Regions from separate parts of the Agaribacterium sp. ZY112 genome, predicted to be linked through region 2. Evidence: predicted binding sites of a transcription regulator. Region 2 holds the regulator's gene; each other region holds the start of a gene.
What was found. The regulator FNR, encoded in region 2, switches genes on or off when oxygen is low (the NO sensors DNR and NnrR bind a similar motif). The targets are predictions, from matches to a motif close to TTGATNNNNATCAA.

Region 1 (6,520 bases), 2.1 Mb from region 2:
ATGCTTGAAAGTGAAGCGCGAAAATTGGGTGAGCAAGAGTCGGTTTAGTTTCTATTGCTCACCCACTTGTTATTGTTTAGTTTGAAGATCAATTAATTTTCTGTCTACAAGTTCTAAAAACTCCGGTGTACTTAAAGCTCCCGCGTGGCTTGCATTTAGCCCGTGAATTTGCCGTGCTTCCTGTTGTAACTTTGTCGTTAACTGGCTTTCAAGCGCCACAACGCCATCATCGCCTCGGCCCTTTTGCCATGAAAATACCAGTGTGTAATTAAGGTCTTTAGGCCAGCTCCACTGGTGTAAGTCAACAATAAAGTCACTGCCAGCAGCTACATCACGCCAAGAAGGTACTACGATAGGTGAATATTTTACACCTTTGCCTGCGCTTGGCATTCCGTGCAAGGGGCTGTTAAGTGTGAGTACAAACTCAACGGGTAAGGGGGCTGGCTTGGCACTATTTTTCTTGATTAGTGAACGAGTTACTAAGCCGCCCATACTGTGGGCAAATATGTAAAGCTGTTTGTAGTTGTGGCGTTCCTGCATGATATTTAAAGCGTTATATAAATAGTCGCTTACGATATCTAGTGGCATTCCGCTTGGGTAATAAAGCGCCCAAGCTTGGTAGTTCTCAGTATCTAGTTTTTCTATTGTTGGTTTCCAGTCTAGGGGGGTGCCATTAATGCCGTGTACAAACACTATTGGGGTTTTATTTTCACTGTAGTCCGAAAAAGTGTAGAGGCCAACGGCGCCTTTGGCTGCAAAGTCGGTCGGTCGCCACAGGCCCATTTCTGCATAGTCTCTAGAGAATATTGGGTTATCTAGTCCGGTTTTACGACCTATATTGTCGTATGAACGCTCTTCAGCTATTTTTCTTTGCTCTGTTTTAATTGGCTTGATTGGGCCGCGAATTATTAAAGTAGGGGCGGTCAGTTGAGCATTTTTTTGGACGGTTATTGTGCTTACCTTGTTTTCATCAATTCCGATGTAAGTCCCTGGCTCCCCTTGTTGGTATTCTCCATCGTTATTAGTGTCGACAAAAGCACCGAGATGATACTCACCTGGCAGCATGTCCATATGAAAGCTTCCACCCTCGTCAAGTAGCTGGGTTTGACGCTCAACTATTTCATGCTCATTCATGGTGAATAATATGGCATAGATGGGGCCTTGGTCGCTTTGTTTATTTTCTACTTGACCGTGAATTCGTCCAGCGCCATCAATTAGTTCTGCCTGCTTGTTTATTTCGAGTAAGGAACAAGCGCTTAAGAGCAGGGGGATTGTTAAGCTAGTAATAAAGCGAATAGAAGGGTTTTTCACTGAGCGGTCCTTAGCGTTAATGATAGACCAAGGGTAAACGAGCTAGGAGCATAGCTCAATAGAATTGATTGGCTTGAAATATCTGGCATAAAAAAGCCGAGCACTAGGCTCGGCTTAAAAGTGCGTAAAAAGCTTATTGCCAGCCTTCTACACCAGCCATGTCAGGTAGTTGGTGAGCAATACCTTTATGGCAATCGATACAGGTTTTTTCACCGTCAGCAAGAGCGGTGCTGTGCTGTACTGCCGCGCGAGCACTCTGCTGGGTGAAGTCCATATACTCAAAGTCGTGACAGTTGCGGCATTCCAGTGAATCGTTAGCTTTAAGGCGAGCCCATTCGTGTTGAGCAAGCTCTAAGCGGTGGGCTTCAAACTTTTCACGGGTGTTGATGGTGCCAAAAATCTTGCCCCAAACTTCTTTAGATGCCTGCATTTTACGTGCAATTTTATGTGTCCATTCGTGCGGTACATGGCAGTCAGGGCAGGTGGCCCTCACCCCTGAACCATTACTAAAATGCACAGTGTATTGCAGTTCTTGGTAGACATTATTTTCCATTTCATGACAGCTAATACAAAACTCCTCAGTATTAGTCAGTTCGAGGGCGGTGTTAAAACCACCCCAGAAAATAATGCCCGCAATAAATCCACCTAGGCTTAAAAAACCTAAGCTGAAATGCACGGAGGGTCGGTTAATAACCCGCCAATATTTCTTTATTAATTTAATCACAGTGCACGCTCACTATTTTTTAAGGACGGTCTTAATATCTTCGTACTCATTTACAAGCAGGTCTTTTTTACCCTCTGCCTGAGGTACATGACATTGAGTACAGAAATAGCGACGTGGGCTAACATCGGCAAGGAAGTTACCATCGCGGTCCATAAAGTGAGTCACGCTGATCATGGTGGCTTGAGAGTCACCAACTTGATCGCGTGCGTGACAGCTTAAGCATTTGTTCGCTTTAAGATCGACCTGATAGTTGGTGATCTTGTGAGGAATCAAAGGCGGCTGCATAGGGTAGGCGCGCACTTCTTTTTTATCGGTGTTTGCATCATTAGTGAGTGGTGCAGGGTTGTCGTTAACAACATCCAGCGGCACACCCTGACGCAAAGTGGCGATTTCGTTGGCCATAAGGCTGCTAGCAAAAAGCACAGTAGCCAAGGCGACCAGGAAGCTTAGTTTTTTCATTGTTCTCTCCTTAAACCTTGGTGATTTTCACAGCGGTTTTCTTGAAGTCGGTCTGCTTAGAAAGCGGATCGGTCGCATCAAGAATCAGCTTGTTAATGAGCTGGCGAGAATCAAACCAAGGTACAAACACAAGCCCTACAGGAGGTCGGTTGCGGCCTTTGGTTTCTACGCGGCTAACAATATGGCCTCGGCGAGATTCAATCTTAACTTTATCGCCACGGCGCAGACCTTTTTTCTTGGCGTCTTCTGGATGCATAAAACATACGGCATCTGGGAAGGCTTTGTAGAGCTCAGGTACACGCTGGGTCATAGAGCCGCTGTGCCAATGCTCAAGAACACGGCCGGTGCTTAGCCAGAATGGGTAGTCCGCATCAGGGCTTTCTGCAGGTGGTTCATAAGGAAGGGCAAAAATAACGGCTTTGCCGTCTGGTTTGCCGTAGAACTGGAAGCCTGTGCCTTTTTCGACATAAGGGTCACTGCCTTCACGGAAGCGCCACTTAGTTTCTTGGCCGTTAACAACTGGCCAGCGCAAACCACGTGTTTTGTGGTAGGTCTCGAACGGTGCAAGGTCGTGCGCTTTGCCACGGCCGAAGGTGGCGTACTCTTCGAATAGACCTTTTTGCACATAGAAACCAAAGTGCTTGGATTCAACGTTGTCGTAGTTCGGATCGAGCTCGTTGTTGCTGTAGCGGTTAACTTGGCCGTTAGCAAATAGCAGTTCAAATAAGGTTTTACCTTTGAACTCAGGATTCTTATTGAGTAATTCAGCAGGCCATACTTCATCGGTGGTGAAGCGCTTAGAAAACTCCATCACTTGCCATAGGTCAGATTTGGCTTCACCTGGGGCTGTAACAAGTTGTTTCCAGAACTGAGTGCGGCGCTCGGCGTTGCCGTAAGCCCCTTCTTTTTCTACCCACATAGCTGTTGGTAAAATAAGGTCAGCAGCTTGAGCAGTGACCGTTGGGTAGGCGTCCGATACCACGATAAAGTTTTCAGGATTGCGGTAGCCCGGTAGGGCTTCAACATTCATATTGGGGCCGGCTTGCATGTTGTTATTACATTGCACCCAATAAGCGTTAATTTTGCCGTCTTTTAAATCTCGATTCTGCTTAACGGCGTGAGCTCCGACTTTGCCATTGAGTGAATTTTTAGGTAGTTTCCAAATTTTTTCTGAATAAGCGCGGTGCTTAGGGTTCTTAACAACCATGTCCGCAGGTAGGCGGTGAGCAAAGGTACCTACCTCACGTGCTGTACCACAAGCTGAAGGCTGGCCAGTTAAGCTGAATGGGCTATTACCTGGCTGAGAAATTTTTCCGGTCAATAAGTGGATGTTGTACAGAAGGTTATTCATCCATACGCCACGAGTGTGTTGGTTCACACCCATGGTCCACAAGCTCATCACCTTGATCTTAGGATCGGCGTATTGCTTTGCAAGTTTAATCAGTGTGTCTTCGCTAACACCAGAAATCTCGCTGGCTTTTTTAACATCGTATTCAGCAACAAATTTAGCGAATTCATCAAAATCAATGGGTTTGCCGCCACCAGCTTTACTGGCGTTTTTAGCTGATTTTTGGCGAGGGTCTTCTGGGCGCAAGCCGTAACCGATATCGTCATTACCTTTAACAAACTTGGTGTGTTTCTTAACAAAGTCCCAGTTTACGGCGTCGTTCTGAATAATGTAGTTGGCAATGTAGTTGGCAATGGCCAAGTCGGACTGAGGCTCAAAGATCAGGGTATCATCAGCTAGGTCGCAACTTCTGTGATGATAAGTTGATAGCACGTTGACTTTAACGTGAGGAGCACTTAAGCGGCGATCGGTAATGCGAGTCCACAGAATAGGGTGCATCTCAGCCATGTTCGAACCCCAGAGCACAAAGGCGTCGGCGTGTTCGAAATCGTCATAGCAGCCCATAGGCTCATCGATACCAAAGGTGCGCATAAAACCGCCCACCGCAGAAGCCATACAGTGGCGAGCGTTGGGGTCGATGTTATTACTAAGGAAACCGGCTTTCATCAATTTAACGGCAGCGTAACCTTCCCATACGGTCCACTGACCCGAGCCAAACATACCTAAGCCTTCTGGGCCTTTAGCTTTTAGTGTGGCTTTGTATTTGTCAGCCATAACATCAAAAGCTTGATCCCAGCTTACCGGGGTAAAATCACCGTTTTTATCGTATTTTCCGTCTTTCATACGTAAAAGAGGTGAGGTAAGGCGATCTTCCCCGTACATGATCTTAGAGAGGAAGTAGCCTTTAACGCAGTTTAAACCGCGATTAACAGGTGATTTAATATCACCGTGAGTAGCGACCACTTGGCCTTCTTTGGTGGCTACATTAACGCTACAGCCTGTGCCACAAAAACGACAAGGCGCTTTTGACCACGTTAGCTGGCTATCAGCTGAGGTTGCGATTAGGTTGGCTGCCGTAGTTGGCACGGCCATGCCGGCTGTTGCAGCAGCCGTGGCTAAAGCCTGATTTTTAATTAGAGTACGTCTGCTTATTTTCACGCAATTTTCTCCTCAAGGGCGTCGTTATCTTCGGCGTGGTGATAGATCATCGAAACGTTAACTACGCCTTGCTGCTGTTGAAGCTCTTCTATTACTACTTTGGTGTGGTGAAGGCTTGGGCATTCAAACACGGCTATGGCCTTACCTTCGTGACTGTCATCGCGGTGAAATTCCGCATTGTCGAAGCTCTCAATGTATTGTTGTACTGCTGCCGCTGATTCAGGCTGAAAGTAGACAATGACACTGCTGATATGAGTCTCCCCCATGTTTACACTCCCGGTGGGCCAAAAATGATTTGGCTCATCCACAGGCCAAAACCTAAGGCGCCTACTAAGGCCACGCTTAGTGCTGGGAATAAGACAACAGTAATTAATAGAAAGGAACGCAGTTCCTGCCCACGAGTTTCTTCGTTTGTTTCGTTTTCCATAGGAGCCCTGCTCTTATTAGAAGTATTTTTTATTGCGCCGGAGAGGCTGCTTGGCATTCAGTCTAGTAACTTCCTGTTAAGAGACTGTGTTAGCGCACATTAGACGTGTAGCTCTGCATAGTGTTTTTGATTTGAGTCAAAAGAATTTGTAGCTGCTATTAAGCCTAGTTCAATGCAGTGAGATCTGTGTATTAAGTGCTCTTTAGTGTGTACATTAGACTCATATTTAACCCTTTTTTTATTGTGGTTATTTCCATTGTTTTAAAAAAACCCGCTGAGTAGCGGGTTTAGATATTCTTATTTAGAACGTCCAAGATGCGCCAATAGAGGCGTAGTCGACATCAACAGCGTCGTTCATATCAAAGACTTCATACTCAGCACGAACAGCAAGAGAGCCAAGCTGAATACGAGCACCTATACCGTAAGCGCCGTTGGTTTCATCACTGACATCACCATCAAATTTAGCCACACCATATTTACCAAAGATACCCAATGGACCCATGTTAAAAGCAGCTAAGCCTGAGGCAACAAGTCCTGTAGAGTTTAAGTCGTCGTTGACAACTTTGACGCTACCAAAATCGATGTAACTGACTTCAGCTGCGACATCAATTAAAGGGATGATGCCAAAGTTATAGCCACCAAAGAGTTTGTAGCTTGTATCACTGTCTTTGATATCGCCGCCTTCTTTGGCAACTTCATAAGAAGAAGATGCAAGTGATGCACCTGCGTAAAGGCCGGTATCTTTGCCTGCTGAGGCGTTAGCTGCGGCAAGGGCTAAGCCGCTTGCGACTAAAATTGAGCTTATCTTTTTCATGTTCTACCCCAAAAATTAGGTTGTTAATAAATAGGTTGTAAATGTGCCTAGCTTTGCGTTTTTATTATTGTTCTTTTTCTATGTTGCTTTGGTTTAGGCTGGTAACCAAAGCTTAGAAAGTTCGATGCTTGCCTCGATTAGCATTTGCATGCCAATAACTGCAAGTATTAGGCCCATCAAGCGAGTGACCACGGTTAGCCCACTTTGTCCTAGCAAGCGAATAATACGCTGGCCATTAATAAAGGCGATATAGGTAATTAGGCAGAGTAGGGCAAAGCC
Region 2 (6,520 bases):
ATACCACTTAATAATTCAACAGAAACTGCCAATAACTCGCCGCACAGTACACGCAAATACCTACCCAAGTCTCAATTTGCTGAAGGTTTTAGCCTACACGAAGGTCATTATTACCTACTTACTTGGAAAGCGGGCCTAGCCTATAAGCTCGATAAAAATTTTGAACACTTAACAAGCTATAAACTGGCATACGAAGGCTGGGGCCTAACAAGCAACGGCCAACAACTTATTGCCAGTGATGGCAGTGCTACCTTACGCTTCCTTAACGAGCATGATTTTAGTACTCAGCGAAGCATCAAGGTCAAGCACAAGCAACAAGCACTTAATAAGATCAATGAGCTGGAGTGGGCTCAAGGCTACATTTGGGCCAATGTTTGGCACGATGACCATATTTACAAAATCAATCCCCAAGACGGACGTGTTGAAGGTAAATGGGATCTCAGCTGCCTGCGCCATAAGCTCAAGCTCAACACCCCTGAAGCCGTATTAAACGGTATTGCTTGGGACGAAACACGACAAGCATTCTGGATAACAGGCAAGCTCTGGCCCCAACGCTACTTAATTCGCTTTAAAGAACATGGCGATTCATCGCTTCAGGCCTTAAACTAGCGCCCTTTGAAGAAACCACACAAGCAGTATTGATATATGCCTACCGAACTTCTCTCCCCCGCCGGCACCCTTAAAAGCATGCGTTACGCCTTTGCCTATGGCGCAGATGCAGTCTATGCCGGCCAACCTCGCTATAGCTTGCGCGTGCGCAATAACGAATTTAACAAGATAGAGAATATCGGAGCGGCAATTGCAGAAGCCCATACAATGGGTAAGAAGTTCTACCTAGCTTCCAATTTAAGCCCTCATAACGACAAGGTTCGCTCATATTTACGCGATTTAGAGCCCGTTATAGAAATGAAACCCGACGCTTTGATTATGAGTGATCCGGGCTTGATCATGCTTGTACGTGAAAATTGGCCTGATCAAGAAGTTCATTTAAGTGTGCAGGCCAACGCCGTCAACTACGCAACCGTAAAGTTTTGGGCTCAGAACGGGATTAAACGAGTCATTCTAAGCCGTGAGCTCAGTATTGATGAGATCGCTGAAATTCGTCAGCAATGCCCTGATGTTGAACTAGAGGTCTTTGTACATGGCGCTCTTTGTATTGCTTATAGTGGCCGCTGTTTATTAAGCGGATATATGACTCACCGAGATTCGAACCAAGGCGCTTGTACAAACAGCTGCCGCTGGCAATACAACGTACATGAGGCGAAAGAAAACGAAACCGGTGATTTAATCGCCAGTAGCGAAACGCCAATTTGGACTCCCGAGGACGAACCCGCCCCTGTCTTACTACAAGAAAAGCATCGCCCAGGTGAGTACATGCCAGCTTATGAAGACGAGCACGGAACCTATATTATGAACAGCAAAGACCTGCGCGCAGTCCAGCATGTTCAACGCTTGGTCGAGCTTGGTATAGAAAGTTTAAAAATTGAAGGGCGCACTAAAAGCCATTATTACGCCGCCCGTACCGCGCAAATCTATCGCACCGCAATTGACGCAGCTGAACGCGGTGAAAAATTTGATATGAATTGGATGGCCGAACTCGATCACCTAGCCAACCGCGGTTACACCGAAGGTTTTTACCGCCGCCATGTGCCCGAGGAATACCAAAATTACGAAACCGGAGTATCTAACAACCCCAATCAACAATTTGTTGGTGAAGTTCTCGACTTCGACAGAGGCAACAACCTACTACGCATTGATGTTAAAAACCGTTTTGCAATTGGCAACCGCCTGCAACTGGTCACCCCCGAGGGTAATCGCAGCTTTGATTTAAGCGCACTTCGCAACAAGCACAGTGAAGCGATCGAGGTTGCCCCAGGTTCAGGCCACCTAGTTGAGTTAAACCTAGATGAAGTGATCGGTGATAACGCGGTCAGCGATACTAGCTTAAGCTACGCTTTATTAATGAGATATGCAGAGCCGACGCAAGAGTAGCACCATGTTACAAGCCCGAGACTTCCAACATATTGTTGTATTAAGTGGCGCTGGCCTCAGCGCTGAATCGGGCTTAAAGACCTTTCGCGACGCCGATGGTTTATGGGAAGGCCATAAAGTCGAAGATGTTTGTAGCCCCGAAGCCTTCGAACGCAGCCCTGAAACCGTACTTCATTTCTACAATGAGCGCCGGGCTCAACTTGCCCAAGCCAAACCCAATGCAGCCCACCAAGCTTTGGCCGATTTCCAACATCGCCACCCCTCAAAAATAACGCTTATAACCCAAAACGTGGATGATCTACTAGAACGAGCAGGAGCAAACAAGGTTATTCATATGCATGGTGAACTGCTTAAAGGCCTGTGCACCGCATGCAGCGAACGCTTTGAGTGGCTACTGCCAATGTTCAAAGAAAGCCTTTGCCCCAAATGCCATAAACTTGGCCATATCAGACCCGATATCGTCTGGTTTGGTGAACTGCCTTATCATATGAGAGCCATTGAACACGCTCTCACCCAATGTGACTTATTCGTAGCAATCGGCACATCGGGTAATGTTTACCCTGCTGCAGGCTTCGTCAGCCATGCCAACAGTGCTGGTGCAGAAACTATCGAGCTGAACTTAGAAAACAGCAATAGCCCTTGGTTTAGCGAAAAGCATCGCGGCCTTGCCAGTGAGCTTGTGCCCCAGATGTTCCGCCTCTAGTTACTATTTTGTAACAAGCCTCTGTTAGCCCCACCGCAGCTTGATCCTAATCAAAGCCGCAAAGCGGCTCAGACATAGACTGTTGCTATGAATACCCCCACTAATCCAGCGACCATTATTAGTTTGCAATCACGAGAAGAAATAAGCTTGTGTGACGCCAGTCTGCGCCACCGTTTTGAGCTGCGCCGCAATAAGCCTATGGCCATCATTATCGATGCCCAACAAGGTTTAGAGCTACTCGCTGAACAAAGTGAAATAGGCCTCAGCCTACAAAAAGAATTAAAGCTTTGGCATAAAGCCCTTGGCCGACGAAAGATCAGCTGTATAGAGCTGCATTACAGCGGAGCCTTTCTACACCCTTTTGATATCACCGGTATTATTCACGGTATCGCAAGTAAATTTGATATCAGTGACGCCCTTTACCGAGTGGTACTATCGCCCGATGATGCCCAAACAGAAGTACTTGCCCTACTTCGCGGTTTAAGCTTTCAACACTGCCAATTAGCTATTGAACACGCCCAATCTGACCAGCTACAAATGCTTGAAGAGCCCATCGATGAAGCGCGAACCTACAAGTTTGCACGTGTTGGGGTACAAATACAGCACAGCGAAGGGGTTGAAAACCTGCGTAAGAGCATACGTGTTATGCGTGATCGCTACTCTCCAGATTATATTTATATTGGCTCGACCACCTACCCACTTGGTGAAAAAGACATCGAGCAACAAACCACCTTGTTTAAAGAGGATTTAATTGAAGTGAGCACCGACCATTTAAACCTTGGTCCAGGTGCTAGCAGTAAATTTGGCTCTCTACGTTTGACGAACTTCAGCGACATTGGTCACTACTTAGAGGAAATCGAAAAAGGCCAACTACCTTTGCATCAAAGACCCCTATCTTAGTGGCGCATAAAGCGCTAAAATTAGAGCAATTAATTGCATACGTATTAGGGTCTTAGACAAATGACTGTACAGCTTGCTTCTTCCTCTTCATGTTCTGGCGCCGGTGCTGGTGCGGGTCTTCCTCAAACCAACTGCGCAGACTGTCGTTTAGCTGGTATTTGCTTACCCATTAGCCTTGAAATTGAAGATATCGATAAACTCGACAGTATTATTCAACGCGGCCGTCCTTTACAGAAAAAAGACCACCTCTATCACGCGGGCGAGGCCTTTAAATCTGTCTACGCCGTGCGTTCAGGTGCAGTCAAGACCGTTAAGATCACTGAGGACGGGATAGAACAAATTACCGGCTTCCACCTTCCTGGTGAAATCATTGGCATTGATGGGCTTGCTACTAACCTACACAGTAACTCGGCCATCGCTTTAGAAACCGCCGCTGTTTGCGAAATTCCTTTTAGCCGCCTTGAAGAGCTCAGCGTTGCAATCCCAACACTACAACGTCGCTTCTTCCAGCTAATGAGTAAGGAGATCGCTGAAGAACAGCAACTTATCACCATGCTCAGCAAGAACAGCGCAGAAGAGCGCCTTGCCGCCCTGTTACTTTCTATTGCCACTCGCAACCAATATCGTGGTTTATCAGCCAAAGAATTTCACTTGCCGATGAGCCGTTCGGACATTGGTAATTATCTTGGTCTAACCATCGAGACTGTAAGTCGTATTTTTACTCGCTTAAATAAAAGCGGCATCATCACTTTGGATAAGAAACACATCCAAATTAATGATATTGATGCCCTGCGTTCAAGCTCACTAAGCAGCTGTAAAGACTAATACGAATGACTAACTATTTTGAACGCGTTAACGCGCTTATAGACGCGGCGAATGCTCTCGACCCCAATTTAGAAGAAGACAACGGCCAACAGATCTCAAAAGAGCTTCTCTACAGCCAACGTATGACGTCTATGCTTGAGGCTTTTGATACCTCGGCATCTGAAGCCTTAAAGATAGCAGCTCGCGCCCAGCACATAGAGCGCTGGCGCTCTCCTCGCAGTGACTACCCAGAAGGTCGTACAGGCTATAAAAAGTGGCGTGCCAATCTAGGCCTCTTCCACGCTCAACGTACAGCAGAGCTAATGGAAGAAGCTGGTTACGATGCCGACAGCATTGATCGCGTTAAATATCTTGTGCAAAAGCGTGGTATAAAACGAGACGCCGAAAGTCAGTGCCTTGAAGATGTTATTTGTTTAGTTTTTCTACAATATTACCTGGATGACTTTGCTACCAAGCACGACGAAGCCAAGCTTATTGATATCATTCAAAAGACTTGGGCGAAAATGAGCGAGCAAGGCCATAGTGCAGCGCTCAAGCTTAACTACCAAGCAGCCATGCTTGAGTTGATTCAAAAGGCGTTAAGTTAAGCCCTCAGCCCTATGACTCTTACCTTTATCTTACTGAAGCACCTGCACGTTTGGTGTGTTGTACTGAGCGTAATGCTTTTTTGTGTGCGCTTGAGTTGGCTACGTAAACAAAACGAACTGTTGAAAAAGCGCATAGTACGTATATTGCCACACCTGATTGATAACCTGATGATGATCAGCGGTATAGGAATGATGCTGATCTTACACTACCACCAATACCTACCTAACTGGTTAGCGCTAAAGCTCGTGCTCTTAGGTAGCTATATAATGTTTGGCCTACTTGCCATGCGTAAGAAGCAAGCGAGACTCATCACAAGCAGCCTTGCCCTCCTGAGTGTCTTTACCATTGTTTGGCTTGCCATCAACAAACCCGCCCTCAGCTTTTTAACGTTTTAATAACTTTCAGAGCTAAATTCCCCTCCACTAAAACTCTTTAGATCTTACAGGCGTCTCTGCGGCACCTGTAAGAAGCTTCTTACTATTTTCACACCTAAAAGTGTTGACACAGACCAAACACAAACGTTAAATGGGTCACAGTAGTACTAAATAATTCTAATAAAAACACATATAAAGGCAGGTTAGTTCTATGAAGAAACTGACAAAGCTGTTAGCCCTCGGTCTATTCTCTACCGTTACAGCCACTAGCTATGCATGTGACGAAAGTTGTATGCGTGAGCAAGTCAAAAGCGAAAAAAACATCGAATTCCCAAGCTATCTTACTTGGGAATACTGTGAAGGCCTGCGCCATGACTTTATAACGACGGACATGCAAAACTTACAGTCATATAGCACCACTCGCTTCAACACCCGCTACAAAGGCCCAATAAAAAACATCGTGCAATTGATAGACCAGCGAAAAGACTGGCTTGGCGAATGTGACACTTACTTTAGTGCCACTAAAGATCAGCGTATTTTTAACGATAAAAAGACAACAGATGCCATCTTCAAGCAAATGGACAACGTAAAAGAAGAGCTTGTTGATGTTATCAACGGTGCCCGCTACAGCTCAGAGAATGGCGATGAGACCGTCGCCGTAGTGGGTGAAAAGTTTGAAGCACTGTTTCAGCTTGTTGATAACCACAACAATCTTATGCACCTACGCGGTAGCTATGTTTATCAATAGTTCGCAAAAGTACGGGTTAAATAGAGCTTATTAACGCTTGTTATACAAGGCTGTAAAAGGCATTAACTCAGCAATAATCAAATAACTCTAGTATGGCCTTTTAGATATACGGCTGATAAACAGCCCTGTGAAAATGATGAGGGCTTAAGCCGAAGCTCCAAACAGTGCACAGTTTATTAAAATGCCCTCGTCACCACAGACCATTAGCGAGTGCGAGAGCGGCTCGTTCCTGCACGCTTAGATGGCCCCCGGCCTTTACTAGAGTTATTCTTTCCTGGACTACTCGTTTTAGCACCACGACCTTTATTAGCTCCCCCACCGGCTTTGCCGCCACTGCTCTTAGCACCAGCTTTGGATGAGGCGCTTTTCCCGCGCCCTCGCCCACCTCGA
Region 3 (6,520 bases), 1.2 Mb from region 2:
TTAAGCACACACAACAAAGTAAAAATACAAGAAACTATAAAAAAGCAGGTATAAGAATATGGACTTTACAATTAGCTTCCTAAAGATGCTTTACATCTTTTTATCCTTACTTTCACCCATCCTTATTTTTCTCTCGGTGCTTATTCTTATTCTGGCGTTTATAGCAGGAAGAAGAGAAGGCTGGAATTTTCTCAACACCATCTATTGGGCCGCCATTACCGCAACAACCGTAGGTTATGGTGATATGCGCCCGTTAAAAAAGCTATCTCGCATGATTGCGATTGCAATTGCAATCCTTGGTTTGATGTTTACAGGAGTACTAGTGGCAGCAACCGTAAGTGCCGCCACTCAATCTTTGGATATGCATATGAGCGAACAGACGATTAAACAAATCAAAGACAAGATCAACGAAAAAGCACTTAAATGAAGACTGTCTTTATAGCGCTCATATGTCTACCTTTAAGCCTATCTATTTTTGCATCTGATATAGATAGGCCAAAGCTAGTACTACAGTTAACGGTCGACCAGCTTAGGCCCGATTTAATTGAGCGCTATAAAGATCGCTTTGTGGACAATGGTTTTAATTATTTACTAAATAACGGTGTATCGTTTAGCAATGCCCAGCACCCTCATGCCGTAACAGAAACCATTGTCGGCCATACCAGCCTAGCAACAGGTGCCACGCCTAGCATTCACGGCATGATAAGTAATCGCTGGTACGATCAAGAAAATGAGCAAATGGTCTACTCATGCTCAGATCCAACAGTAAAACTTATCGGCGCTACAGGAGAGGGACAAAGCCCAGCCAATATCCGGGTGGATAGCTTTTCCGACCATCTAATTCAATCCCTTCCTGGGGCGCGCGCTTTTGCCGTGTCCGTTAAAGACAGAGGCGCTATTCCTTTGGCAGGAAAAAAAGGCAAAGCTTGGTGGTACTCCAAAAGCAATGGTCGCTTTATCAGCAGCAGTTATTATTATCAAAATACGCCAAAGTGGGTCAAGGCTTGGAATAAATCAAACCCCACTAAAGCTTATGATCAACGCTACTGGAAGTTATTAAACGATAAAAAAAGTTATGTAAATGCTAAGCATGACGACCGCCACTGGGAAAACAACCCTTATGCTTTAGGGCGAACCTTCCCGCACTATTATGGTAAACAGTCGGCCCTAGGTTTTTATCCACGCTTAAGTTATAGCCCCGCAGGCGACGAGCTCACAAGCAAATTCAGCCAAGCCCTTATTGACAATGAACAACTTGGCCAACAAAAACAAACCGATTATTTAGCCATTAGCTTTTCATCAGCTGATTATATAGGCCACCAATTTGGCCCAAACAGCCTCGAAGCAGAAGACAACATATTAAGACTAGACCGCGTACTTGCAGAACTCTTAAATCATATAGACAAAAGCATTGGCTTAGAAAACACCCTTATTGTACTTAGCTCCGACCATGGTGTTGCTGACAACCCTAATGACCCTGAAGCCAAGAAAAAACAAGCTCGTTTTTTAAATATTGACCAAAAAACATTAGAGGCGCACCTAAACCCAATTAAACAACAGCACAAGATATCAGGCCCACTAATTAAGATATTCAACTCATCCCAAGTTTATTTAAGACCTGATATATATCAGAGTAATATTTATAAGCGCTTAGCCTTTGAAAAAGAGCTGGCTCTATCTCTTGCAGAAATAGACGGCATTGACAGCGCCTACAGCTATAAAGCTATTAATATGAAACAAGCGACAGGTATTGAAAGAGCCATTGGCCTTAACGACGCAAGCGGAAGATCAGGTGACATTCACCTTGTATTTGAAAAACACGCTTTCAATCAAAGCCCAGGGTATGTCGTTTCAGCTAACCATGGCTCTGTTTGGGATTACGATACACACATACCACTCATCTTTGTATCGCCGCTCTTAAAACCCAAGACAAACACAACGCGGGTGGAAAGTATTGATGTCGCACCGACTCTTGCAAAACTTTTAAAACTGCCAAAATTAAACAAAGCCAGCGGCCAAGCTTTATTTGAACTTAGCCACTAAACCTTATTGATGCACACGCTTATTGTCAACAGCCACTAAGGAAAGCTCATTACTTTGAGCTTAAGCAAGCTCAGCCATTCGTTCCAAGCGCGCCCGCTCTTGAACCATAAAGCGTTCAACATCATCCATCATCGACACAGAGCCAACAAAAAATGGCGTGCGCTGATGCAGTTCTGTTGGTTTAATATCTAATATACGAGTGCCATTGCCATCAGTAGCTCGCCCACCTGCTTGCTCTGCCAACCAAGCTATCGGATTGCATTCATATAAAAGGCGCAATTTCCCATTCGGATTATTTGCATAACTCGGATAAAAATAGATGCCGCCTTTTAAGAGATTACGATGAAAATCAGCCACTAAGGAGCCAATATAACGGGATGTATAAGGCCTATTAGTTGCAGGATCATATTCTTGGCAGTACTTAATATAGCGCTTAACCCCATCGTGAAAGTGAATATAATTACCTTCATTAACAGAATATATATTGCCGCTTTCAGGCGCCTGCATATCGGGGTGGCTTAAATAAAAGACACCGATGCTTGGGTCAAAGGTAAATCCATTCACACCATCACCGGTGGTATAAACCAGCATGGTACTGGTGCCAAAAATCACATATCCCGCAGCGACCTGCTCAGTGCCTGGCTGTAAAAAGTCATCCAATTCAACTGGGCCATCTGCAGCAGACTTACGCTTATAAATAGAAAAAATGGTTCCTACTGCAACATTAACATCAATATTAGAAGAACCATCAACAGGATCAATTAACACAACATACTTACTGCCCTTATTGAGCTCATGATCGAACTCAACAAAGTGCTCTTCCTCTTCTGAGGCAATACCACAAACCAAGCCTCGTGCAGCCAAAGCGGCTTTAAATTTCTCGTTGGCGTACACATCGAGTTTTTGCTGCTGTTCACCCTGAATATTTTCAAGACCCGCAGCCCCAGTTATATCCGCAATACCCGCTTTATTAATCTCACGATGTACCAGTTTCGATGCCAAGCGAATAGCCCCAAAAATCTGACTTAAATCGCCCGTCGCCGCCGCGTGCTTGTGCTGTTGCTGGATAACAAACTCGCCAAGTGTAATAAGTTCTTTCATGCCCATCTCTCTATTAAAGTAAATAGCCTAAAGCAGCCTCGATACAACTGGGTGCTCAGGCTTAGCTGCATATTACGTTCCATGTTGAGTCAACCGACCACAAGAGAGCAGCCTAATGCCCTCATATTGAGCAAACATAAAAGCGAAAAAAAATACGGATTTGACCTAAATCAAACCCTAAAAAGGCTAACAACAACAGGAGTAAAAACAAACAAGAAAGAGCAAATATCTAACATTTACAAAGACAAAAAGGAACAATACGATTCAAAAGAGTCATCAAACTAACACTAAAAACCAATAAGACAAACAGCTACATATTAAAGTTATCTTCAATAATCACGTCCAAAAACGCCTGCCCAAAGCTCTGCAGCTTTTTATCACCCACACCATTGACCTGCCTTAAAGCATGCTCGTCTTCAGGCCTGTGCACCAACATGTCTCTTAAAGTGGCGTCATTAAAGATAATGTAGGGCGGCACGCCGTGCTCTTGAGCCAAACGCTTGCGGCAAGCTCGAAGAGCCTGCCACAAAGGCATATCCGCTTCTTCAATATCGTCGACAATACGCTTATGCACTTTGCGCCTAGACTCAGCCTTAGCTTGTACGTCAGCGCGTAATTCCAAGACCTCGTCACCGCGTAGCACTGGCCTTGCCAGCTCAGTCAAATGTAAAACACCCCAACCCTCACCGTCGATAGCCAATAACTCTCGCGCAATAAGCTGGCGAAAAATGAGCCGCCACTCATCGGCACTGTATTCCTTACCTATGCCCCAAGTGCTTAAGTTTTGGTGAGAGAATTTAAAAACACGCTCATTATTCGCTCCGCGCAGCACATCAATAATATGATTAACACCAAAACGCTGCCCTGTTCTATAAACACAACTTAAAGCTTTTTGCGCGGCTTCAGTTGCATCCCAACTTCGAGGGGGCTCTATGCAGTTGTCACAATTACCACAGGGGTTTTCTAGCTCATCAGAGAAATAACGTAATAAAAGCTGCCTGCGGCAGGTGTGCAACTCACACAAAGCAAGTAGGGCGTTTAAACGCTGCTGCTCAAGCCGCTTAAAGGCCTCATCGGCCTCTGATGTCGATGCCATTTGCTTAAGCTTTACGACATCTTCAATACCGTAAAACATAAGTGCAACAGCCTCATCACCATCTCGGCCAGCGCGGCCTGTCTCTTGGTAATAAGCCTCAATGCTTTTGGGCATATCCATATGCACCACAAAACGCACATCGGGTTTATCTATGCCCATACCAAAAGCCACCGTCGCCACAATAATGACCTGATCCTCTCGTAAAAATGTATTTTGATTTTCACGCTTTATGTCACTAGAAAGGCCAGCATGAAAAGGCAAAGCATGGAAACCCTGCTCACTTAACCACTTCGCTGTTTCTTCAACTTTTTTACGAGAAAGGCAATAGACAACACCGCTATTACCCTGCTGCTCGGTTTGCAAAAAATTTAATAGCTGCTTACGAGCTTGTGCTTTTTGACGAATACGATATTGAATATTAGGTCGATCAAAACCGCAGATAAAATGTTTGCCATTGTGTAACTGCAAACGATCTATAATTTCTTGTCGTGTACGCTCATCAGCTGTTGCGGTTAAGGCAATAAAAGGCTGCTGAGGAAAGCGTTGACGTAAACCGCTAAGGGCCAAATAATCTCGACGAAAATCATGCCCCCACTGGCTCACACAATGAGCCTCATCAATTGCAAACATGGATAACTGGCAACGCTCTAAGAGTTCTAAAGTACGCTCTTGCAGCAATCTCTCAGGCGCAATATAAAGTAAATCCAAGTCATTTGAGAGTAAACGACGCTCAACCGTTCGAATCTCATCATAACTTAAACTGCTATTTACAAAACTGGCGCTAACACCCAGCTCATCGAGCGCATCAACTTGGTCTTGCATCAAAGCAATCAGCGGCGAAACAACAATAGCGACACCTGGGCGTAAAATAGCTGGTACTTGATAGCACAGGCTTTTACCACCGCCTGTTGGCATCAATACCAATGCATCATGACCTTCCAATAAGCTAGTAACAATGGCTTCTTGCTCGCCGCGAAACTCGCTATAACCAAAAGTGTGTTGAAGAATATCTAAAGCGGAAGGCATATATAAAAGAAAGGCCCCAAGTTGTTAAAACACTTAGAGTGTTAAGAGAAGCTAAGTATATAGTATATGCTTAACTAAGGTAGAGAACTTATACTTAGCTACATTAGTGTGAAAGTTATACCACAGAGCTTCAGATGAGCATCTTATTAAGTTTCTTGGCTGATTTATATATTCCAACTCTTGCCCTGCTCTACCTTGCAAAAGTTAGAATAGAGCGCGCCGAGAGAACCAATCAGCCAAGCCGAGTAAATTATAAAAAACTTAGCCTGTATTTTTTCTTTGGGCTTATCTGGATTTATGGCCTTGGTCAGGTTGATGCCTATTTTTCATACTGGCACCACTGGGGAATGGATTACAGTCGTCACAGCGCCATGGCCTTATTGTTACTCGTAGCGCTTTACTGCCAAGTTGAAAAGCCAAAGACAGTACTTATAAATGGCATATATGCTTTATCGCTTGTAATTTACGCTCTACTTATGAAGCATCTAGGCTACCATAGTCTAGCCGATGTCATTAGCACAAGCGCTGCTTGCCTGCCCATATTAGTAGTATTACGTTTGCGCTTTATAAAAAACCGATAAGATCAGATTCAAGGGGCATCAAGTAAAGAGTTAAAAGCATCACCAGCTTTGCTAGGAATAAATTCGGTAATACGTATATCGCTTAAACCTTGCTCAAAAAAGGGATCTTGTTTAGCAATATCTTGCAAGCTTTCAAGGCTATCACTAAGCGCTAATATAATACCGCCTGTTCTCGGTTCTTTTCGCCCCGAAGCCACAAATAAACCGCTAGCATAGTGCCTTTCCAACCAACTTATATGCGCCTGTAAATGAGGTTCAACCAAGTCCAAACTGACTTTATAAGTGATATCAATAATAAACATTTTAAACTTACTCTATACAATAAATACTTCAAACCAATCAAACCAAGGTTCTCTGAAAAAAAGCTTGCGCCTTTATATACATCTCTAAAGCCAAGGCAGAGTCATAACGATCACCTTCATCACGCATAAAAGCGTGCACAGCATTGACCTCTAGCCAGTTATAATTAACTGCTTCTTTTTGTAAATATTTATAAATCGACAAGCGACCTTCCTCCGGAACATGGGGGTCTTGCTTACCAAAAACCATAAATAATTCCCCCTTAATGTCCTTTGCCCGACTCAAACTATCGTTAGCTGGCTCACAGGGCAGGCTATTACTATGAATGTCGGTTGCATACAAACAAAAGGCCGATTTAACTTCTGGGTTAAGT

Region 1: a site for FNR is predicted at 5,554-5,567, ahead of AB1S55_RS01905 (periplasmic nitrate reductase, NapE protein). Genes of this name have one in related genera too.
Region 3: a site for FNR is predicted at 3,305-3,318, ahead of fbp (class 1 fructose-bisphosphatase). Genes of this name have one in related genera too.

Annotation. Positions count from the first base shown of each region.
Region 1 is NZ_CP166840.1:434,750-441,269, reverse strand. Features, by position in the region: gene AB1S55_RS01935 (Trm112 family protein) at 1-48, shown strand, start outside; gene AB1S55_RS01930 (lipase family alpha/beta hydrolase) at 70-1,311, opposite strand; gene AB1S55_RS01925 (cytochrome c3 family protein) at 1,445-2,035, opposite strand; gene AB1S55_RS01920 (nitrate reductase cytochrome c-type subunit) at 2,048-2,494, opposite strand; gene napA (nitrate reductase catalytic subunit NapA) at 2,505-5,000, opposite strand; gene AB1S55_RS01910 (chaperone NapD) at 4,997-5,266, opposite strand; gene AB1S55_RS01905 (periplasmic nitrate reductase, NapE protein) at 5,269-5,427, opposite strand; gene AB1S55_RS01900 (outer membrane beta-barrel protein) at 5,729-6,241, opposite strand; gene AB1S55_RS01895 (MarC family protein) at 6,335-6,520, opposite strand, start outside.
Region 2 is NZ_CP166840.1:2,494,893-2,501,412, reverse strand. Features, by position in the region: gene AB1S55_RS10920 (glutaminyl-peptide cyclotransferase) at 1-609, shown strand, start outside; gene yegQ (tRNA 5-hydroxyuridine modification protein YegQ) at 646-1,992, shown strand; gene AB1S55_RS10910 (NAD-dependent deacylase) at 1,997-2,695, shown strand; gene AB1S55_RS10905 (hypothetical protein) at 2,783-3,595, shown strand; gene fnr (fumarate/nitrate reduction transcriptional regulator Fnr) at 3,656-4,420, shown strand; gene AB1S55_RS10895 (DUF4202 domain-containing protein) at 4,426-5,007, shown strand; gene AB1S55_RS10890 (SirB2 family protein) at 5,020-5,403, shown strand; gene AB1S55_RS10885 (hypothetical protein) at 5,594-6,130, shown strand; gene rluF (23S rRNA pseudouridine(2604) synthase RluF) at 6,334-6,520, opposite strand, start outside.
Region 3 is NZ_CP166840.1:1,313,419-1,319,938, reverse strand. Features, by position in the region: gene AB1S55_RS05905 (potassium channel family protein) at 59-427, shown strand; gene AB1S55_RS05900 (alkaline phosphatase family protein) at 424-2,043, shown strand; gene fbp (class 1 fructose-bisphosphatase) at 2,104-3,144, opposite strand; gene recQ (DNA helicase RecQ) at 3,455-5,266, opposite strand; gene AB1S55_RS05885 (hypothetical protein) at 5,401-5,847, shown strand; gene AB1S55_RS05880 (YciI family protein) at 5,856-6,149, opposite strand; gene AB1S55_RS05875 (dienelactone hydrolase family protein) at 6,187-6,520, opposite strand, start outside.